One region of the Yersinia alsatica genome, then DNA from elsewhere that is predicted to be linked to it. Evidence: predicted binding sites of a transcription regulator. Region 1 holds the regulator's gene; each other region holds the start of a gene.

Region 1 (5,737 bases):
CTAACTTATAGTGAAGTTTCCTACAGCGAATTGTGCTGTGGGCGAGTCACCAGCGCGAGTGCCTGTTCTACCACGGAAACATCAGCCCCAGGTTTATGCGCATTTTCACTCAAATGACGACGCCATTGGCGCGCACCGGGGATCCCTTGGAAAATACCAAGAATATGCCGGGTTATATGACCCAAATAAGCACCACGGGACAGTTCCTGCTCGATATAAGGATAAAGTGCTTCGATAGCCTTAACGCTATCAACCACTGGCGCATTGGGATCAAACAGCTCGCGATCCACTTGCGTTAAAATACTTGGGTTTTGATAGGCTTCGCGCCCCATCATCACGCCATCAACATGTTTAAGATGCTCTTTGGCTTCAGCCAATGTTTTGACGCCGCCGTTAATGGCAATAGTTAGCGCCGAGAAATCACGTTTGAGCTGATAAACCCGCTCATAATCCAGTGGCGGAACTTCGCGGTTTTCTTTCGGGCTCAGCCCTGAAAGCCAGGCTTTACGGGCATGAATCGTGAAAATATCACATTCACCACGTTCCGCGACGGTTTGCACGAATTCGCACAAAAATTCATAACTATCCAGTTGGTCAATCCCAATACGGGTTTTCACCGTGACTGGAATAGAAACCACGTCACGCATGGCTTTAATACAATCAGCAACTAGATTGGCTTCAGCCATTAAGCAGGCACCAAAACGGCCATTTTGCACCCGATCAGAGGGGCAACCGACATTCAGATTTACTTCATTGTATCCACGCTGTTCCGCCAGCTTGGCACAATGGGCTAAGGCTTGCGGGTCACTGCCTCCCAGTTGCAAGGCTACCGGATGGTCTTGTTCGCTATAAGCCAGATAGTCGGCTTTACCATGGATAATCGCCCCTGTGGTGACCATCTCGGTATACAGCAACGTCTGTTTGGTTAACAAGCGATGAAAGTAACGACAATGACGATCTGTCCAATCGAGCATCGGCGCGACGGAGAAACGCTGTAGGGGATAGTGTGGCTTATCTGCCTGAGTGCTGGAAAAAGTCTGAGCTTGGTGCATTTACTGTGATTTCATCGGTTATTATTGCATCAATTACCCATTGATATTGCGCATTAAACACACGAGATCAAGGGATGGAATGCGTGATTATACCATAGAACCTTGCTATGACTGCCTGAGTGATAGTTGTGCCGTAAAAAGGGAGATATTCCGGTAAATTACCAAAATTGTGACACTCCACTGCCCGGCACTTTTTCACCTATCGGTGATTAACCGTAAATATGATAAAATCTGTTCCATTCAAACGCTGCGGGATGAAACCATGAACTCAATCAATCAGGAAAAGCTGCTTGCTCAGGCTGAAAGCCTTTGCCAACAACGTAACGTCCGGCTGACACCGCAACGTCTTGAAGTATTACGCTTAATGGCACAACAACCCGGTGCAATCAGTGCTTATGATCTGTTGGATTTGCTACGCGTATCGGAACCACAAGCTAAGCCACCAACCGTTTACCGCGCATTAGATTTTTTGTTGGAGCAAGGGTTTATTCACCGCGTGGAATCAGCGAACAGTTATGTGCTGTGCCATCACTTTGAAGAGCCCACTCATACCTCTGCGCTATTTATCTGTGATCGCTGCAAAATTGTGACTGAGCGTACGACTGTCGGCATTGAAGAAGCGCTGGCGCAATTAGCGCAGCAATCAGGTTTTACCCTGCGCCATAGCGTGGTAGAGGCTCATGGCCTATGTGCTGAATGCGGGGAAGTTGAAGCCTGTGAAAGCCACGATCATTGTGATCATGACCACTCTATTGTGGCTAGAAAGAAATAGTCTCTGGCGATAAAAATCAGGCTGTCGTCCGAATGGCGGCAGCGTAATATTAAATTTATAATAATAAAATTTAATACCAACAATTTGAGTTAATAATAATATCCATAGGGTGAGATAGAAATAGAATTAGACACTTCCTTGTGTCTATCGATATGAGAATAGGAATAAATAGAATAAGGTTCGTTATTAATATCACGACTTAATAATATATATTCTATAAAGTGAGAGACCCAATTAACTTATATCGATATCAGTTTAATTCCATTTAACGCTGTTACCAGCGATATTTGCTGTGGTCTTCCCAGGCTTTAACTTCTTTCTCGGCTTGCTCTTTCTGATAGCCGTATTTCTCCTGGATTTTCCCTACCAGCTGGTCACGCTTGCCTTCTATGACCTTAAGGTCATCATCGGTGAGCTTGCCCCATTTCTCTTTCACTTTTCCTTTAAACTGCTTCCAGTTACCATCGGCTTGATCTTTATTCATAATATCTCCGTTACCTTGGAATTAGTCAGTCTATTTAATTAATCACGGTAAACATTCTCTCTTTATAACAGCAACCTTGGTTTAAATTAATCACTCACAGTCATAATTTAAATTAACTCAGGTTGTTTGCTTACCGTGTGAATAACTATAGCAGCTGAGACTAATAATTAAAGCCAAGCAAATATTAATCACTATAAATTGAGCAGAGGATCAAAAATGAAAGCGGGTAATATTCAGTTAAAACAGTAAGTAATAGCTTATTATCGGATTGTTCTCAATCTCAATATAAGCATGAATATATTGGCGAGAAATTAAATAAATTGTATACCCTCCTTGCTCGAAGGGTATACATCAATAGCGAGGATCAGATCCAGTCGCCATTACGGATGACACCAACGGCCAGCCCTTCGATAGTGAAGCTTTGCTCTCGCAAATCGACAATAATTGGCTGGAACTCGGTATTTTCAGGTAGAAGCTGCACGATATTACCTTGTTTTTTCAAACGTTTTACCGTTACTTCATCATCAATACGCGCAACAACCACTTGCCCGTTACGTACATCTTGTGTTTTATGTACCGCCAACAGGTCGCCATCCAGAATACCGATATCTCTCATCGACATTCCATTCACCCGCAATAGAAAATCTGCACTTGGCTTAAACATGGATGGGTCAACTTTGTAGTGCCCTTCGATATGCTGCTGTGCTAGCAGTGGTTCACCCGCGGCCACGCGGCCAATCAGCGGCAAACCATCTTCTTCTTCCATCAGTAAACGAATACCACGGGAAGCGCCAGAGACAATCTCAATAACACCCTTGCGGGCCAGTGCTTTTAAATGCTCTTCAGCGGCGTTAGGAGAGCGGAATCCCAGACGCTGCGCAATTTCGGCACGGGTCGGCGGCATACCTGTTTGCGCTAAGTGATCGCGCACCAGGTCATAAACCTCTTGCTGTCTGGTAGTAAGTGCTTTCATTTCGCCCCCTGTTTGTTTATACAGTCTTGCTGTGAGTATATACAGGTAAGCCGGTATTGGGAACCAAAGAGTGAATAAAAACAGGGATTAATCACAGCTTATTTTTATCGTATTACTCGCTATGCTTAAGGTCATCGGTGTGATGGGGGACATAACTAACCAGCATGCTGCCAAAGTACGGTTACCCATATAAATAGCGCTAACAGAATGGCGAGAAACACTGCGGCGGAGCCCATATCTTTGGCCCGGCCTGAAAGTTCATGAAACTCACTGCCAATACGATCGACCACGGCTTCAATGGCACTGTTGATCACCTCAACAATGATCACTAACACCACACTGCCAACCAATAAAATACGCGCTAAAGCATCTACATCCAACCAGAAGGCCAGTATGATAGCCAGTATGGCAGCCACGGCTTCTTGGCGAAAAGCCGCCTCATTTTTCCAGGCAGCACTTAAGCCTTTCACAGAATAACCGGTCGCTTTAAAGATTCGAGTTAGCCCTGTTGATTGATTCGCCATGATTTATTGCCTTTATCTTAAGTTAATGATGATTTTTGCCGCTTTCTGTTGTCTTATCACCACAGATCTCAAAACCAGTTTCTGGTATCCTTGCGACGAATTGCTAACAAGAGGCTTCATGTAGTTATGTCAGGTTGGCGTAAAATATATTATAAGTTACTGAATTTACCACTTAAATTGTTGGTAAAAAGCAAGGTTATTCCGGCAGATCCTGTGACTGAGTTAGGGTTAGACCCTTCTCGTCCTATTCTGTACGTTTTGCCTTACAATTCTAAGGCCGATTTGCTGACTTTGCGAGCACAGTGTCAGGCACAAGATCTACCCGACCCATTGATTCCATTGGAAATTGATGGTGTACAGCTGCCTAGCCATGTGTTTATCGATAATGGCCCGAGGGTCTTTCGTTATTACGCACCTAAGCAGGAATCGGTAAAAATATTCCACGATTATCTGGATCTGCACCGTAATAATCCAGCGCTGGATATCCAAATGCTGCCGGTTTCGGTGATGTTTGGTCGTTCTCCTGGGCGCGAAGGCCATGGTACACCACATCTGCGTGTACTGAATGGTGTGCAGAAATTCTTTGCCGTATTGTGGCTGGGCCGCGATAGTTTTGTGCGTTTCTCGACCACAGTATCATTGCGCCGAATGGCCAGTGAGCATGGTACCGATAAAACTATCGCCCATAAGTTGGCACGCGTCGCGCGGATGCACTTCTCTCGCCAGCGTCTGGCCGCAGTAGGCCCAAGCTTGCCGGATCGTCAAGACCTATTCAAAAAGCTGCTGGCTTCCAAGGCGATTGAAAAAGCCGTGGCAGATGAAGCACGTACCAAGAAAATCTCCCACGAGAAAGCACAGCAAAATGCCATTACGCTGATGGAAGAAATTGCCGCAGACTTCTCTTATGAAGCCGTGCGTCTGTCTGACAGGGTACTGAGCTGGACGTGGAACCGTTTGTATCAGGGTATTAACGTCCATAATGCCGAGCGTGTGCGGCAGTTAGCGCAAGATGGCCACGAAATTGTCTATGTGCCTTGCCATCGCAGCCATATGGATTACTTGCTGCTTTCTTACGTGCTTTATCATCAAGGGCTGGTACCGCCGCATATTGCTGCCGGTATTAACCTTAACTTCTGGCCTGCTGGCCCGATTTTCCGTCGCTTGGGTGCCTTCTTTATCCGCCGTACCTTTAAAGGCAACAAACTCTATTCAACCGTGTTCCGCGAATATCTGGGCGAACTGTTCACCCGGGGTTACTCAGTGGAATACTTTGTTGAAGGTGGTCGCTCGCGTACAGGCCGTTTGCTGGAGCCTAAAACCGGCACACTGTCGATGACTATCCAAGCCATGCTGCGCGGTGGTTCACGGCCAATCACCCTAGTGCCAATCTACATTGGTTATGAACATGTGATGGAAGTGGGCACCTACGCCAAAGAGCTGAGAGGAGCCACCAAAGAGAAGGAAAACCTGTTGCAGATGGTGCGTGGCCTGCGCAAGTTGCGCAATCTGGGCCAGGGCTACGTCAACTTTGGTGAGCCGATCCCGCTCACGACTTATCTGAACACCAATGTGCCGCAATGGCGCGATGCTATCGACCCCATTGAAGCGCAGCGTCCAAGCTGGTTGACACCGGCGGTCAATGATTTGGCCGGTAAGATTATGGTTAGAATTAATAATGCGGCGGCGGCAAATGCCATGAACCTGTGTTCTACCGCATTGTTAGCTTCACGTCAGCGCTCACTAACTCGCGAGCAACTGCTTGAGCAGCTCGATTGCTATCTACAATTGATGCGCAATGTGCCTTATGCAAAAGATGTCACCGTGCCGGATAAAACGCCGGAAGAGTTACTTAATCACGCCTTGAATATGAATAAGTTTGAGGTGGAGAAAGACAATATCGGTGACATTATCATCCTGCCACGGGAACAAGCC
Region 2 (5,737 bases), 1.7 Mb from region 1:
TTTGTCGTTTCTTTCGTGCAACAGCCGCTGCCAAATGAAGTAACACTGTAGAGTCTTTGCCACCAGAAAAAGATAGACAGACTTGATTGAATGAATCGAAAACCCAATCTATTCGCATCAGTGCAGCATCAAAAACATTCATCCCTATTTTTATTTTTTTCATCCGCATCTCCTACATGATTATTTGGGAAAATTATATTTATTTTCTATTCTCGGCACTTTACGTTAAATCAAAAAAAGCAGGTAAACAGTGAGGGTAAATAATCATTTTTTTGAGGAGTCTTGGGGCTGAAAATTTATGTCACATAAAGTGACTATGATTGGGCTATAGCGATAAAACATCTGCGCTCGAATTTATGCTCGCATTTGTCTCATCCAAGTAGAACATGGCAATAAGCATACTTGATCCACGACTAAATACAGTAATATATCGCTACGATATTGTCAGCGCTAGCATTGATTGTTGAATGGATTGCTGGCCGTGGAATACATCCACACTCATTAGATTTAGCTGCATTGTTGGCGGGAATTAATGCGATTGCACGGGTTTGTGCATAACCGGCTATTTTATTTTTAAGGGGTGTAAATTTCTGAGGATAGGTTCCCTTTAACTAAATGAGTAAAATATGATTTTTTCTTCAGTAGAAAGAGGCCTGCAGCGTTATCTGAGTGTTCATATATTCTGTTAGGCGGAAAATTAAGCTATAAGTAATTAAGGCCAGGAAATCACAATGAAAACCCTGCATTAGCAAGGTTTTAGAGATTCTCTATTTGGGGCTGACTATATCGATGAGTTATTAATATAAGGTCAGTCTGATGGTTTGGCCTCCACTTAGAATCTATATTGCATGCCAACAGATACTGTATAATTCATATTTTCTATGCCAGCAGCATCACCACCGACATAGCCTTTATTCCCAGTGGTTCTATCGATGATTTCAGAGCCGCCTTTACCTTCCTCATACTTGCTGAGGCTTAGCTCTGTATAAACTTTGGCGTTAGGTGTTACGTAATAACCGGCATCAACAGTGGTGGAATAATAGCGTGAATTATTGCTTTTATCGTGAAAAGTAAGACTGCGAGCATAATGCTCATCATTATCTTTTGCAGTAACCCAAGGGCTAAATTTTAATAATGCATTAAATTCAAAATCTTGATAGCGATACATACCAGCCAGCCCTAAGTAGGGCATGCTAAACTGCTGATTGTAAGCTATAACTGGTGCGTCAGGAGGGATGTTACCAGTCCTTGCACCGTTATTATAGCTATAGCTCCCTCCAGATGCTGCCCAGCTAAATCTGGTTTTTTGATAACCGAATATTGTTCCAACACGATATTCAGGCGTATTTAGAACCCAGCCTTTTACATTCACATCAAACTCGTTGGCATGGTTCAGTTGTGTATTTGGATGAGTAGACCAGTGCGACCAATTAGACTGCCCTGGGGTTAACCAATCGTAGTCATCCATACCCGACGAGCTGGAGGCGAGTGATGTCCAGCCGCGGGCATTTAATGTTAACCAATTAAAGGCATCCCAAGAGATATCTCCTTTAATGATGGCTGTGTTTTTAATTTTCCAATTTAACTCACTTAACTTTTGTCCATTATCCGTGTCGTAGACATACTCTTTAGATTCGCCGCCCAAGAATCCGAGAGCGATACTGGTTTTAATACTGTCCGAATTCAAATTAATATTATTGTCTGCAAATGCAGGCGAAACTGCGGTAAATGCACTGAGTGCTACCAAAATACCCTTTATCATCACAAAAGATTCCTTGTCTTTAAATTAACTACCGCGATTCTTTCAATGAAATTACAGTTAGATACTGAAAATAGATCTCGCCTACCTAATAATCTATAAATGCTCCATGCCAGGTAAATAAAAAAGTCCAATGCCTCTAATGGCATTATTAAATATCACATCTAATTTAAACGATTAATCAATAGGCCTTATGAATGCTTTCATGAGTGTGCTGGGCTTTATTTTAATGATATTTATTGCATTAATCTGTTAGTAAAGTTGTATTCATAAACTGAATGCATTTATTACTCACCGCCTTAGAGCAAAGGCCAGCAGGTTTCAATTGCAGTACCAAGGATAGGGCGGCTTTACTTTGGTTAATCAGCCAGTTGCTACTAGCTCGGTAACAAAAAATAGATATTTATGATAAAACATTAGTGAGGTCCGCAAAAAATGTATTAGTGTGATAACTGTGGTATGTAGTCAATAGCCTATATCTTGTCATCGAGACCTCGCTTCGGCGGGGTTTTTTGTTATATAGGGGGTGTCAAAACAGATAATCGGAAATACAGTTTTTAGACCAGCTGACATCGCTAACATTTTCTTGGCGCAGCGGCTACACAAGCAAACAGTTATTTTACTGAATCCTACACCGTCGTGAGATATCGCTGGCGGTGATTTATTTCTCCAAGCCGATGATTAATTTCTCGGCTTTTTTTTGTTCAACTAAAAGGTGTTTATCTATTATGTCTACAAATTCAACTTTGAAATATCCAGTAGTGTTAGTTCATGGCTTATTTGGTTTTGATAAAATAGCCGGGATTTATCCTTACTTTTATGGTGTTGAGGAGCCACTGAAAAAAGCAGGCGCAGATGTATTTATTGCCACGATTTCCGCAACCAACAGTAACGAAGTCCGTGGTGAGCAATTACTTAAATTTATCAAAGAAGTCATGGCAAAAACCGGGGCGAAAAAAGTTAATCTCATTGGCCACAGCCAAGGGCCATTAGCATGCCGCTATGTTGCCGCAACACACCCAGAGCTGGTGGCTTCTGTTACTTCCGTGAATGGGGTTAACCATGGCTCGGAAATTGCCGATCTGGTTCGCTCTGCCTTGACGCCTGATCGTCTTCCTGAGCAAATTGTTAACACTATCATGTCTGCTTTTGGTGCATTTGTTTCCCTGCTGAGCGGGAAGCCTTTCTTGCCTCAGGATTTTATGGAATCTATTAATGCACTGACCACAGAGAATGTCGCCAAGTTTAATACTCAATATCCACAGGGTTTACCCGAAGTTTGGGGAGGCGAAGGGAAGGAGTTTGATAATGGGGTTTACTATTATTCATGGGGAGGATATCTGGGCTATAACCCACTCACTGAAGGCATGAACAACCTCGACCCACTGCACCATTCATTGGTTGCTTTATCTCTTTTGTTCACCAAAGAGCGTTACCAGAATGATGGTATGGTCGGGCGCTATAGTATGCACCTAGGTAAAGTGATTCGTTCGGATTATAAGTTAGATCATGTAGATGCCGTTAACCAAACAGCTGGCATGGTCAGTAGTGAAATTGACCCGGTTAAATTGTATGTAAACCATATTGAGCTTTTGAAATCAAAAGGCCTTTAATAAAATCAGCCCCCTCTCTAACCGGAGGGGGTTAATGACTTATTAGATATCATGCTATCTATTGTGTCTCAGATCCTTTAACTAAATTCTTTCAGATTTCAACGCGTTTGGCTTGGTAGCTAACAAGCCGCTTGATCTGTGCCTACAATTCGAAATACTGTATATAAAAACAGTATTGATGATGTGGCAGCCGTTTTATTTAAGGTTCTAGTGGGGGAGCGTTCAAGCCACTAGGTGTTTGTGGAGAATTAACAAGATATGGTCCAAATGAGTGCATATGGGAATCCCGCTGCGGATTACACAGAACGACCACTGGATCTGAATGAGTTATGTATTGCTCACCCAGCCGCGACTTATTTTGTCCGTGTATCAGGAGATTCTATGATTGGTGCGGGTATTTATGACGGCTCACTGCTGGTTGTTGACCGCAGTGTTACACCAAAGCATGGCGACATTATTATTGCGGCGATCAGTGGGGAATTAACAGTGAAAAAACTGTGTCTGCATCCGGCTGCGCAACTGGAAGCCATGAATCCAAATTATATCCCTATCATTCTGAATGATGGTGGTGATGGTTTAGAAACGTTCGGTGTTGTGAGATACGTTATTAATGAGGCTTCACATGTTTGCCCTCGCTGATGTGAATTCTTTTACGCATCCTGTGAGTTAGTATTCCGGCCGGACTTGCAGGGTAAGCCGATAGTCGTACTTTCTAATAACGATGGCTGTGTCATTGCGCGAAATCGTGAAGCGAAATTGGCTGGGGTAAAAATGGGTGAACCTTACTTCCAACTGCGCAAGCTTATTCAGCGATATGGTGTTTTTACATTCAGCAGCAACTATGAACTTTATACTGATATGTCGAATCGGGTTATGACCGTGCTGGAAGCGATGTCTCCAGTGACAGAGATCTATTCAATCGATGAGGCGTTTTTGAAGGTATCCGGCGTACAGAATTGCATAAGTTTGGAGCAATTTGGCCGAGATATTCGCCAGCGTGTATTGCAGTGTACCGGCCTTACTGTTGGTGTAGGGATAGCCCAGACGAAAACACTGGCAAAACTGGCTAACCACGCGGCAAAACAGTGGAGTAAGACCGGAGGCGTGCTGGATTTGTCCGATCCCCTCAGGCAGCGTAAGTTGCTTGCGATAACGCCAGTACAGGATATATGGGGAATTGGTCACCGTATTGGCAACAAACTGAATTCACTTGGTATTAATACGGCATTACAGCTGGCCGATATGAATTCTCAGTTTGTGCGTAAAAACTTTAATGTCGTGTTAGAGCGAACCGTCAGAGAACTTAATGGCGAGCAGTGCCTAGAGCTTGAAGAGTTTATCCCAACCAAGCAGCAGATAATATGCAGCCGATCCTTTGGTGAGAAGATCACGGATTATCAGGCTATGCGCGAGGCTATCTGCGAATATGCCGTTCGTGCTGCTGAAAAGCTGCGTGGCGAGCATCAATATTGTAGGCAGATAGCCGCCTTTATTAAAACCAGCCCGTTTGCATCTGATGGCCCATATTACGGGAATGTTGTAAGCACTAAACTGCATATTCCCACCCAAGATTCACGCGACATTATAGCCGCGGCATTAAGATGTCTTGATGCGATATGGAAAGATGGACATCGCTATCAAAAGGGCGGGGTAATGCTAGGTGATTTTTACAGCCAGGGAACTGTGCAATTGGGGCTTTTTGATGATAACCAGCCAAAGGCTAACAGTGCAGCGCTGATGGAAGTACTGGATGGGATAAATAAATCAGGCAAGGGTAAGGTCTGGTTTGCCGGACAAGGTATCCAGAAAGCATGGCAAATGAAACGCAAAATGTTATCGCCTGCCTATACAACTCGTTGGTCTGAGCTGCCCATCGTCAGCTAAGCAGGAGAATAAACAAGCAATATTGTATATCTGCTAAATATTGTTGAAACCCCGTTTAATACTTTATTGTGATCAGATTTGTTATCAACCCTATATATGTTCTGTCGCCCCCAAATAGTGAACGAATAGCAGCAAAGAAACCTCACCAAAGCAGCGAGGTTTCTTGTGAGTACAGGGAATAGCTCAGTTCGGGTTATGCATGATAACTATTAACGGACCACAAGAACGGAGCATTTTGCGTGGCGGACTACTGCCGCAGCATTTGAACCCAGTAAATAAGTCATTATGCCGGGCCGATGTGATGCAATGATAATCAAGTCTGCCCGGATTGAATCGGCAATTCTCAGGATCTCATCTTTAGGGGAGCCTGAGGCTACATGCTTTTTGATCCTATCCGCTGGAATATCAAACTTATCAATAAGTTCTGAAAGTTTGGATAATGCTTCGTTTTTAATCTGCTCTTGATCTGGAGCTTCCCCTG
Region 3 (5,737 bases), 2.0 Mb from region 1:
TGATCACCTTTTATCTCGCCACTCATCAGACGCATCATCTGCTGGCGCAGATTTGGCATTTTGCCGGATAAGTCATCCAGTGTATCAAACGGGATTTCGCACACCATGGAAGTTTCCAATGCCTGAGCAAAGCTTGGGTGTTGCAAGTTACTGATAGCATCAAAACCGACTAAATCGCCCGCCAGATGGAAACCGGTAATCTGCTCATCACCTTCTTCGGTAATGGTATAACTTTTAATGGTCCCGGAACGGATGGCATACAGGGATTTGAGTTCATCACCTGCTTTAAACAGCGCCTGTCCTTTCTGAATAGGTTTTTTCCTTTCAATGATATTGTCGAGCTGGTCCAGCTCGTTTTCATTTAAGGTAAACGGAATACAGAGCTGGCTGATACTGCAATCCTGACAGTGAATTGCACAACCACCAGACTGAATACGTCGGATTACGCGTTTTTCCGGGATCATAGGGTATTCCCATTAATATTGATATGCGTCAATTTTAACATCTTTTCTTGCGTCTGATAAGAGCAACAATAGTTAGCGTGCTAAAAGATAACCCTCATGCATTAATAACCAGCGTTTTCGCTCCACGCCACCGGCATAACCGGTCAATGCACCTTGTTGCCCAATCACCCGGTGGCAGGGGACAACAATGGAGATTGGATTCAGGCCATTTGCCATCCCAACCGCTCTGGACGCTGTTGGGCGGTTAATTCGCTTTGCTAACTCGCCATAGGTAATCGTCTCACCACAGGGGATTTTGCGTAATTGATCCCAGACCTGACGCTGAAAATCAGTACCGGCGGTCTTAACCGGTAAATTATCAATAATATTGAGTTCACCGGCAAAATAGCGTTGCATGCTCTCGCTTAAACCGCCGGGATTACGTTTTTCAACCAGCGTAAAGCTATTTTTGCCGTAATGATTGTTTAGCAATTTTATCAGTCGATCATAATGATCAGTCCAATCGATGGCCCGTAACCGGTGTTCTTCATCTGCAATGAGCAACAGTTCACCCTGAGGCGTTGTCATCCTATCAATCAAAAACGTTTCCATAAGTCTCCGCTATCTTGCTGTCATTGGTTGATGAAAATCTGTAACGGTGAATATTTTACTGGCAATTATTGCATGAAAAAGAGCTTCGATAGATCACTATCCGGATGTGAAAGCAAAAAGCTGTTCTTATTGCGGCATTAATCGCATAACACAGAAAGTTTAGTTATAAGGTCGGGGTGGGCGAAGTGAGTTTTAGCCGCTAGGATGAGAGTTTGTGAACGCGGTTTGTAATCATATTGCTGGCGGAAATACTGCTGGCGAAATCCATCTAATATCAGGTAGCCCATTCATGTCCAATACCCTGTTGTATCCTCTATTACGTGATGGTGAACCGCCAGCGGCGGCTATTGAACGTCCAGCAAGTCGCTCACCTTTTATTTTACTGGCAGATCATGCCGGGCAGCGCATTCCGGCTCAGTTAGGTGATTTGGGATTACCCGCCGGAGAAATTGATCGGCACATCGGCTGGGATATTGGCTCACTGGCTACCGCGCAGCTGCTTAGCCAGTATCTTGATGCCACATTGATTCATCAGCGCTATTCGCGCTTGGTGATTGATTGTAACCGCACTCCGGGGATCGCCAGCTCTATTCCTGAAATCTCGGAGCACACGCGGATTATACGTAACATCGGCGTGACGATAGAAGAGGCCGAAGCCCGTCGTGCTGAGGTATTCCAGCCGTATCATGATTTGATTACACAAACACTTAATCGGCGTCGTGATAGCGGCCAGCCCAGTGTCATTATCTCGATGCATAGCTTTACACCCTCATTTAAAAATAACGATCGCCCGTGGCAAATTGGGACCTTATTTAATCGTAACCCGGCCTTTGCTTCGCAATTGATTGAGCTTTTACAACAAGATAGCTCGCTGAATGTCGGGATTAACCAACCTTACGCCATGACGGATGCAACAGACTTTACTCTGCCATTCCATGCCGAACGTCGGCAATTACCTTATGTGGGTATCGAGATTCGTCAGGATCTTATTACGCAACAAGCGGGGCAGGAGCAATGGGCTCATCGTCTGGCAACACTATTACCACAGGTATTAGCGACATTAAATGGCGCAAAATAAGTGGTGGAATATGTATTTCCCCGATAAATATCTGTTTTGCATCAATGATCAAATGGGACTTATGACTAGCAGCAATTAATTGGCTATTATCGACCTTAACCATCACATTTTATTCATAACATGATCCTAAGGTTGACTATCACGTGGAATCTAAGCCTGCGCGTATCCTGATCAGTGCCTGTTTAATGGGAAAACCTGTTCGTTATAACGGCAGTGCTCTGTCTGTTCATGATGAAATTATTCAACGCTGGCAGGATGAAGGGCGACTGGTTCTGGTTTGCCCTGAGTTAGCCGCTGGTATGCCGGTACCGCGCCCCCCAGCTGAAATTCAGCAAGGCAATGGCGAGGCCGTGCTACAAGGGCAGGCGCGGGTGATTGAACAATGGGGTAATGATGTTAGCCGGGAGTTTCTGCAAGGCGCTTATCAGGCATTGGACGTGGCACAAAAACACCATTGTAAACTCGCCATTCTGACAGAAGGCAGCCCATCCTGCGGGAGTAGCCGTATTTATGATGGTCATTTTAGGGGTACTCAACGTACAGGTCAGGGGGTGACCACGGCACTATTACGTCGCCACGGGATCACCGTGTTCAGCCATCTTCAACTTGAACAAGCAGATGATTTTTTGCGAAGCTGTTCACAAATCAAGGTTGAAAATTAATCAAATGTCATAAAAACACGGTACACTGTATAAATAAACAGTGGTTACGTAACAATCGTATCTTTGATCACTTAATTTTGCTTGAAACCATTAAGTCGAGGTAGCGATATGACATTTAAGATAGTTGAAAAACAACCGCAACACGTCGTCAGTATCCGGGTGGTTGGCCCTTATCATGAGACCATCCCACTAGGATTTGACCAACTTTCATCGCTCTATGCTCAGCACCAAATCCCCGGCCGAGACTGGCTAGCACTGTATTGGGATAACCCAGAAACCAATCCTCCGGCCCAATTGCGAGCTGATGTGTCGCTATCGGTCGCAGATGACTATGTCTTGCCTGAAGAGCTCAGTAATCAACTGCAATTACAAGTGATCCCCGGTGGTTGCTATGCGGTGTATAGCACTCGAGTAACAGATGATGATTACGCCAAAGCATGGGGTGAATTGTATCATCAGCATCTGCCGCAAAGTGGCTATCGCCCAGCGGACGGCGCATGTTACGAGGTTTACCTTAATGACGGCAGGAGTGATGGATATTTTGATATTGATATTTATCAATCAGTTGAGAAAGCGCAATAAAGTGCAGCAGCAGCCGGGTTAGCCAGTTCGGCTGCTGACTCAAACCATCTTTGTATTCATCTTTATTCTTTATATTGAAGCCACTGATGATAGCCAAGGCTCATTCTTTTTGCGGGTGTCTACTGCCACTTTTATCTGTCTGCATTTTGCTGCTCAGTAGTTAGAAATAGTTGGCTTAGCCAGTCACTGAAAATCCGGACGCGCGGGGAAAGCTGGCGATTATGGGGATACAGAAAAGAGACTGGCATGGAGGGCGGAGCATACTCCGGCAGTATCTCAATCAATGTTCCGTTCATTAAATCGGGTTCAATGTGATAGCGCGGCACCTGAATAATCCCTAATCCCAGCCGTGCAGCAGCCACGAAACTTTCTGCGCCACTGACCGACAAAACAGTACGTAGCTTAATTTGATGATATTCAGGGGATGAGCGGGGCGATGATGGCTGATGTGAGTTTGCTTTTGGGGGGCGCGGCAATGTGCCATGCGCACAAAATTCCAAGGGCATCAGTCCACCGGTCGCGCTTGAACGAAAGCCGACCATCTGGTGTTCTGCCAGCTGTTTTAAGCTGTATGGCATTCCATATTGTTGCAGATAACTCGGTGCAGCACAGGTGACTTGGGGTAATAGTGCGACTCGGCGGGCGACCATGTCACTGTCTTGCAAATTCCCGACACGTAGCACGCCATCAATGCCTTCACGAATCAAATCGACCAACCGGTCACCTTCACTGATAAATAATTCAATATCAGGGTATTGAGCAATAAAGTCAGGTAATTGCGGCAACACAAAATGACGGGCCAGAGTGCCTTGTACATCAATTCGCAGTAAGCCTCGCGGCTTGGCATTGGCAAACGCCATTTCAGCATCTTCAATGTCGGCAATAATGTGCAGGCAGCGCTGATAGTATGCTTCACCATCCAAGGTCGGGCTGACATGCCGGGTTGTTCGTTGCAAGAGACGAACATTTAAGCGCTTTTCCAGTTGCTTAATCGCATCGGTCACCGTAGAGCGTGGCAAATTTAAATCTTCGGCTGTTTGGGTAAAACTGCGCTGTTCCACTACTCTGGTAAACACACGCATTGCATCTATTCGGTCCACGCTATTGTTCGCTTTATTCGGATAGTATTACCGAATAATAGTGGATTATCCGAATAGGTAAAGGTGGCATTCTCTGTTTACCGATTTGGCGGCGACAGATCTCATTGGGATATGCGGCCAATCAGCGAACACTGACCATTAAACTGACCTTCAGGGGAATATCATGACGAATACAACTCAGCCCGTTGCCATTGTGACCGGGGCATCGCGCGGTATTGGTGCCGCTATAGCTGAACGCTTGGCGCAGGATGGCTATACCGTGCTTATTAATTATTCTCGGGCTGATAATGAGGCCGAAGCCTTAGTGCGCAAAATACAACAAGCGGGTGGAAATGCATTGAGCGCCAAAGGCGATATCAGTGACCCCATCGCCGTTGCTCAATTATTTACCAAAGCTGAAACGGCTTTTGGTGGTGTCGATGTGTTAGTTAATAATGCGGGAATTCTGTCTCTTAGCACGATTGCTGAGAGTGATGATGAGCACTTCGACCGCCAAATTGCCATCAACCTAAAAGGCAGTTTTAACGGAATGCGGGAAGCGGCTAAACGGCTGAGAGATGGAGGCCGTATTGTTAACTTCTCAACCAGTGTGGTGGGGCTAAAACTGGAGAAATATGCTGTTTACGCGGGTACGAAAGCCGCTGTTGAAACCATGACTGCCATACTGGCAAAAGAATTACGGGGCCGCAATATTACGGTCAACGCCGTTGCTCCTGGGCCAACAGCGACCGACCTGTTCTTAAATGGTAAATCACCTGAGCTGATTGAAAAAATGGCAAAAATGGCCCCACTGGAAAGATTGGGTACACCCGAAGATATCGCGGCGGCAGTGGCCTTTTTAGTCAGTAAAGAGGGTGGCTGGATTAATGGACAAGTTTTGCGGGCCAATGGGGGGCTGATTTAACGCCATCAAGTTGTTTGGCTGCGAGAGATCTGGGAATAATCTTGAAAGTTAAGGATTAATAATTAATTGCGCTTGTCATAAAAGCGTCATTAGCCTGTTTTAGTATCCGTTGTAACCAATAAATACAATTTGTATTACTGTTTTACAACAAGGAATTCTACTAATGCAGAACCGCATATCCACTTTGTCCGGCATAGCGTTATCCACCCTGATCTTAAGCAGCTCTCTGTTCGTACCGAATGCGGTTGCCGCCGCTACTGGGCTATATGATCGCAGCGCTCATGGCGATGTCACCCAGTTTGGCGGAGCGCGTCGTTTGACGGGGGATCAAACTCAAGCTCTGCGTGACTCGTTAT

Evidence for each region. Region 1 encodes LexA, which represses DNA repair genes until DNA is damaged. Its sites were predicted from a motif close to TNCTGTATGTACATACAGNA; they were not measured.
Region 2: a site for LexA is predicted at 3,528-3,547, ahead of umuD (translesion error-prone DNA polymerase V autoproteolytic subunit). Genes of this name have one in related genera too.
Region 3: a site for LexA is predicted at 2,819-2,838, ahead of sbmC (DNA gyrase inhibitor SbmC). Genes of this name have one in related genera too.

What each region holds. Positions count from the first base shown of each region.
Region 1 is NZ_CP104006.1:1,135,725-1,141,461, reverse strand. It holds gene dusA (tRNA dihydrouridine(20/20a) synthase DusA) at 21-1,052, opposite strand; gene zur (zinc uptake transcriptional repressor Zur) at 1,315-1,824, shown strand; gene N0H69_RS04920 (CsbD family protein) at 2,099-2,308, opposite strand; gene lexA (transcriptional repressor LexA) at 2,673-3,281, opposite strand; gene N0H69_RS04910 (diacylglycerol kinase) at 3,437-3,805, opposite strand; gene plsB (glycerol-3-phosphate 1-O-acyltransferase PlsB) at 3,932-5,737, shown strand, end outside.
Region 2 is NZ_CP104006.1:2,882,173-2,887,909, forward strand. It holds gene N0H69_RS12795 (phosphoadenosine phosphosulfate reductase) at 1-163, opposite strand, end outside; gene N0H69_RS12800 (omptin family outer membrane protease) at 833-1,762, opposite strand; gene N0H69_RS12805 (lipase family alpha/beta hydrolase) at 2,488-3,372, shown strand; gene umuD (translesion error-prone DNA polymerase V autoproteolytic subunit) at 3,631-4,011, shown strand; partial or broken gene umuC (translesion error-prone DNA polymerase V subunit UmuC) at 3,995-5,256, shown strand; gene uspF (universal stress protein UspF) at 5,466-5,737, opposite strand, start outside.
Region 3 is NZ_CP104006.1:3,115,092-3,120,828, forward strand. It holds gene fnr (fumarate/nitrate reduction transcriptional regulator Fnr) at 1-464, opposite strand, end outside; gene ogt (methylated-DNA--[protein]-cysteine S-methyltransferase) at 537-1,055, opposite strand; gene N0H69_RS13925 (N-formylglutamate amidohydrolase) at 1,345-2,133, shown strand; gene N0H69_RS13930 (2-thiouracil desulfurase family protein) at 2,277-2,795, shown strand; gene sbmC (DNA gyrase inhibitor SbmC) at 2,904-3,377, shown strand; gene N0H69_RS13940 (LysR family transcriptional regulator) at 3,509-4,477, opposite strand; gene N0H69_RS13945 (SDR family oxidoreductase) at 4,641-5,381, shown strand; gene phoA (alkaline phosphatase) at 5,545-5,737, shown strand, end outside.